One region of the Streptomyces sp. cg40 genome, then DNA from elsewhere that is predicted to be linked to it. Evidence: riboswitches for the same ligand, from Rfam matches in the RefSeq annotation. Region 1 holds a riboswitch; the other holds the start of a gene.
What was found. A riboswitch is a leader RNA that binds a small molecule or an ion and turns the genes downstream of it on or off. The one in region 1 is predicted to bind cobalamin.
Positions count from the first base shown of each region.

Region 2: another riboswitch for cobalamin. It lies ahead of ACQHII_RS16790 (ribonucleoside-diphosphate reductase subunit alpha); the one in region 1 lies ahead of metE (5-methyltetrahydropteroyltriglutamate--homocysteine S-methyltransferase).

Region 1 is NZ_CP190128.1:2,534,640-2,537,483, reverse strand. It holds gene metE (5-methyltetrahydropteroyltriglutamate--homocysteine S-methyltransferase) at 1-1,790, opposite strand, end outside; cobalamin riboswitch at 1,943-2,168, opposite strand; gene ACQHII_RS11205 (hypothetical protein) at 2,170-2,703, opposite strand; gene meaB (methylmalonyl Co-A mutase-associated GTPase MeaB) at 2,729-2,844, opposite strand, start outside.
Region 2 is NZ_CP190128.1:3,847,935-3,850,778, reverse strand. It holds gene ACQHII_RS16790 (ribonucleoside-diphosphate reductase subunit alpha) at 1-1,680, opposite strand, end outside; cobalamin riboswitch at 1,804-1,927, opposite strand; gene ACQHII_RS16785 (GNAT family N-acetyltransferase) at 1,980-2,486, opposite strand; gene mctP (monocarboxylate uptake permease MctP) at 2,617-2,844, opposite strand, start outside.

The DNA.
Region 1 (2,844 bases):
CGCAGGGCGAGGGCGACCTGCCGTGCGGTGTCTCCGAGCGGCTGGTCGTCGCGGACGAACGACCAGGCGAGCATCGTGACCGGCCCGGTGAGCATGCCCTTGACCGGCCGCGAGGTGAGGGTCTGGGCGTACGTCGTCCAGCGGACCGTCATCGGCTCGGGGCGGGAGATGTCGCCGGCCAGGATCGGCGGGCGGACGTAACGGGTGCCGTAGGACTGGACCCAGCCGTGCTGCGTGGCGAGGTAGCCCGACAACTGCTCGGCGAAGTACTGGACCATGTCGTTGCGTTCGGGCTCGCCGTGCACCAGGACGTCGAGGCCGGTCTTCTCCTGGAAGGAGATCACCTCGCCGATCTCCGCCCTGATGCGCTCCTCGTACCCGGCCGTGCCGATCCGGTTCGCCTTCAAGTCCGCGCGGGCGGTGCGCAGTTCGGCGGTCTGCGGGAACGAGCCGATCGTGGTGGTCGGCAGCAGCGGCAGCCCGAGCCGCGCCCGCTGGGCGGTGGTCCGCTCGCCGTACGGCTGCGAACGGCGGGCGTCGGCCTCCGCGACGGCGGCGGTACGTGCCCGTACGGCGGGGTCCCGGGTGATCGGGGAGCCCGCGCGGGAGGCCAGGTCGGCCCGGTTCGCGGCCAGTTGGGCGGAGATCGTGTCGGTGCCCCGGGCCAGGCCCTTGGCGAGGGTGACGATCTCGCGCGTCTTCTGGCGCGCGAACGCGAGCCAGCGCAGGATCTGCGGCTCGATGTCCCGCTCGGCTGCCGCGTCGAGCGGGACGTGCAGCAGCGAGCAGGAGGCGGCCACGTCGACCCGGTCGGCGAGACCGAGCAACGTGCCCAGCGTGGCAAGGGACTTGGTGAGGTCGTTGACCCAGATGTTGCGCCCGTCGACCACCCCGGCGACCAGCCGCTTGCCGGGCAGCCCGCCCACCGCGGCCAGGGCGTCGAGGTTGGCGGCGGCGGACCCGGTGAAGTCGAGTGCCAGCCCTTCCACCGGAGCCTTCGCCAGAACGGGCAGCGCATCGCCGAGCCGGTCGAAGTACGACGCGACCAGCAGCTTCGGGCGGTCGGTGAGCGCGCCGAGGTCGCGGTAGGCGCGCTCGGCGGCGTTCAGTTCGGCCGGAGTCCGGTCCTGGACGAGCGCGGGCTCGTCGAGCTGCGTCCACTCCGCGCCCGCCGCCCGCAGATCCGCCAGCACTTCGGCGTACACGGGCAGCAGCCGGTCCAGCAGTGTCAACGGATCGAAGCCCGCGGCGACTCCGGGCGCGGGCTTGGCGAGCAGTAGATAGGTGACCGGGCCGACGAGCACCGGGCGTGCCGTGAGGCCGAGCGCGAGGGCCTCCTTCAGCTCACCGACCTGCTTGCCCGAGTCGGCGGCGAAGGCCGTGTCCGGCCCCAACTCGGGCACCAAATAGTGGTAGTTGGTGTCGAACCACTTCGTCATCTCCAGCGGCGCCACGTCCTGCGTGCCGCGCGCCATCGCGAAGTACCCGTCCAGCGCGTCGAGTTCGATGGCGGTGCGGTGGCGGGCGGGGATCGCGCCGACCATGACGCTGGTGTCCAGGACATGGTCGTAGTACGAGAAGTCGCCGGTCGGGACTTCGTGGACCCCGGCCTCGGCCAGCTGCCGCCAGTTGGTGCGGCGCAGTTCGGCGGCGGTGGCCCGGAGGGCGCCGGCGTCGACGCGGCCCTTCCAGTAGCCCTCGACGGCCTTCTTCAGTTCCCGGCCCTGTCCCTGACGGGGGTAGCCGTACACGGTGGCCCGTGCTGCCGCGGCTGCGGACTTCGCTGTCACGGAACTCTCCTTCGCGAGCTGTCTCCCTGAGATCCCGGGACGGGACGCGAGCGCGAAGGAACGCCAGACCGGACGGACGCACGGTCGCCGTGCCCGCCGATTTGTACGCCGACCCGCCCACGAGGTCACCGGGATTCCGCGCACAAAACCCGTTTGCGCACGGGCAGTTGGCAGGTCTTCGGACTCGCGGGCACGTCCTCCTTTTCTGACCGGAGGACACCTACTGGCCGTCGCTTCCCAGATCCTGTCGCGGACCCAGTGCGTATGACGGCGGTCGTTCCCACTCACCGCTGCGGGGCAGTCCCGGAATCTCACCGGGTTCCCTCTTGCGACGCGTCCGTCTGGCTGACGGGGCGAACCAGCTGCGTGGGCAAGCGTATTACAGCTGATCCCCCGGGGCGGGCTGCTGCGGGGGATGCGGCCCGCCGCCGTCCTTGGGGTCCTGCGAACAGGTACGTCGGCTGTAGGACTGGTCATTGGGGATCAACAGCACTCCGGCAACCTGCGCGGGGTGCTCGACGGCGAGCCAACTGTCGCCCGTGTCGTCGCCGTTGGGCTTGGACGCCTCGGCCGAATAGACCGTCTCGCACAGCAGGGCCACGCGCTTCCTGTCGACCGCGCAGACGTCCAGAGCGGGGCCGTTGAACTCGTCGGCGTCGTGGAAGCGGTAGCGGTAGTGGACTTGGTCACCCTCGTTCGGCAGCTGCGGGTGGGGCTCGAGGCGCCAGTCGACGATCTCGGCGGAGGCGCCGGGATACCGCCCGTCGACATCCTCGACCCGCACCTTCACAGCGGCCTTGCCGCGCTTCGTGGTGGTGTCGGAGCAGCCCCAGGTGGCGGAGCAGCCGGACACGGCGAGCATCGCCAGAGCCAGCGCCAGTGGAGCACCGGCGAGTAACCGTACGGGAATCATTCGGACGGCCTCCGGTCGCGATGCGTCAGCTGGGCCCGGATCCGAAAGCCCGCAGGATCTGTTCGGCGGCCAGGGTTGCCGTCAACTCGCCCTCCCGCACCCGCCGTTCGAGGTCCGGGGCCAGTGAGCGTACCGCCGGAT
Region 2 (2,844 bases), 1.3 Mb from region 1:
CATGATGCGCTCGGCGATCCGGGTCGAAAGGGCCTGCGCCTGGGGGGAGTCGAAGGGGACGCGGAGTTTGAAGAAGACGTCCTGGAGACCCATCGCGCCCAGACCGACCGGACGCCAGCGGGCGTTGGAGCGGCCCGCCTGCTCGGTCGGGTAGAAGTTGATGTCCACGACCCGGTCGAGGAAGGTGACGGCGGTGCGGACGGTCTCGTCCAGCCGCTCCCAGTCCAGCTCACCATCGGTGACGAACGCGCCCAGGTTCACCGAACCGAGGTTGCAGACCGCCGTCTCGCCGTCGTCCGTGACCTCCAGGATCTCCGTGCAGAGGTTCGAGGAGTGGACGGTGTGACCCGGCTCGGCCGTCTGGTTGGCGGTGCGGTTGGCCGCGTCCTTGAAGGTCATCCAGCCGTTGCCGGTCTGCGCGAGGGTGCGCATCATGCGGCCGTAGAGGTCACGGGCCGGGATGGTCTTCTTCGCGAGGCCCTGCTCCTCCGCCTTGCGGTAGGCCGCGTCGAACTCGTCGCCCCAGAGGTCGACCAGCTCGGGCACGTCGGCCGGCGAGAACAGCGACCAGGTGCCGTCCTCGTTCACCCGGCGCATGAACTCGTCCGGGATCCAGTGCGCCAGGTTCAGATTGTGCGTACGGCGGGCGTCCTCACCGGTGTTGTCCCGCAGCTCCAGGAACTCCTCGATGTCGGAGTGCCAGGTCTCCAGGTACACGGCGGCGGCACCCTTGCGCCGGCCGCCCTGGTTCACCGCGGCGACCGAGGCGTCCAGCGTCTTCAGGAACGGCACGATGCCGTTGGAGTGCCCGTTCGTGCCCCGGATCAGCGAACCGCGGCTGCGGATACGGGAGTACGAAAGACCGATGCCACCGGCGTGCTTCGAGAGGCGGGCGACCTGGTGGTAGCGGTCGTAGATGGAGTCCAGCTCGTCCAGCGGGGAGTCGAGGAGGTAGCAGGACGACATCTGGGGGTGCCGGGTGCCGGAGTTGAAGAGGGTGGGGGAGGAGGGGAGGTAGTCGAGGCGGCTCATCAGGCGGTAGAGCGCGGTGACTTCGTCCAGGGCGCGGGTGCTGTCGTCCTCCGCCAGGCCGGACGCCACGCGCAGCATGAAGTGCTGGGGCGTCTCGATGACCTTGCGGGTGATCGGGTGCCGGAGGAGGTAGCGGCTGTGCAGGGTGCGGAGCCCGAAGTAGCCGAAACGGTCGTCGGCACCCTCATCGAAGGAGGCGGCGATCAGCGCGTCGAGGCGGGCCGCGTGCAGCGTCACGAACTCGGCGGTGCGGTCCGCGATCAGGCCCTCGCGGTGGCCCACGGCGACGGACTCGGTGAACGTCGTGACGCCCTGGGACGCGGCCTCGGCGGCGATGCTGATCGTCAGCAGGCGCGCGGCGAGCCGCGAGTAGACCGGGTCCTCGGAGATGAGGCCGGCGGCGGCCTCCGTGGCCAGTTCGCGCAGTTCCGTCTCGTCCGCGTGCGCGGACCGGCCACGGAGCGTGGCGGCGGCGACCCGGCCGGGGTCGGCGTCGGGAAGGTCGGCGGTCAGCTCGGTCAGGGTCCGCAGGATCGCGGCGCCGGGACCGTCGGCACCGGGAACGGCGGTTCCCGGCAGGTCGGTTCCGGTCGCGATCGCCTCGTTCGCCTGGGTCGCTGATGCCGGCTCTGCTGGCGCGATGGTCACGGTGGGGCTCTCCCTCGCTCGGCACGGGGCCTTGCGGAGGGCAGGCGGCAGCTCACGAGCGCACGGGGCGTCGCGTCCACCGGCCCACTCCACGAGGCCCGGACGTCATGCGCCCTGGCCGGTTGGCCGGGCGCGCCGTCGGCAGGTCCTCGGACTGACCAGGCGTGCACATGCACGCAAGTACACCGTTGCGGGACAGTTCCGGATTCACACCGGATTCCCCTGCGGCGACAGCGAGCATGAGCATACATCTTGTGCCGGGCTGTCGTGGCACCCCCAGATGTTGTGTCGCGGCTGTTTCAGAGTGTCAACTCATAGGTGAGGAGAGTGATGTCGTCGAGCTCCGGCAGGGGTTTCCAGTCGCGCTCCGGGGCGCGGGTGAAGCCGACGCGTTCGTAGATGCGGTGGGCGGCGTGCATGGTGCGCTGGGTCGACAGGACGACCGCTGTGCAGCCCGCGGTGGCCCGGGCGCGGTCCACGCAGGCGCGGACCAGGGACTCGCCGGCGCCCTTGCCGCGGGCCTCGCGGGCGACCGCCAGCATGCGGATCTCGGCCTCGCCTTGTTGCGCGATGTCGGCCATGGGGCCGCCGGACGGGACGAAGGTCACTCCGCCGAGGAGGTGGCCGTTCTCGACGGCTACGAGGACGTCGGCTGCGGCGGCTCGTTTTGCCACGGCTCTCAACTCGCCGAGGTATGCGTCGCTTTCGCCGAAGTCGAGGAGGCCGTCCTGGAGGTAGGCCTGGGCTGTGATTTCGCCCAGGGGTTCGTATTCGGTGGGGTCTGCTGGGCGGATGAGGATGTTCATGGGGGTGAGTCTGTATGACAACGGGCCGCCGTCTTACTTGCTGTCGGCGGCCCGCTGCGGGTTCGTTGTGGCTGGTCGCGCCCACGCGGCGGAGCCGCACATTGATACAGCCCCGCGCCCCTAAGGAATTTCAGTGACCGGCGATGACGGGGAGCTCCTCCTTCACTCCCGGGTCGCCCGCGTCCGCCGTGTAGTCCGCCGGGCTTGTCTCGTCCACGCCCTCCGGGGCCTTCGCCGCCTTCAGGATGAACGTCAGGACCACTGTCACCGCCACATTCAGCACGAACGCCGTCAGGCCGATGTACCCGATCTCGCCGATTCCCGGGATCTCCTTGGACGAGCCGCCGAAGTGATTCTG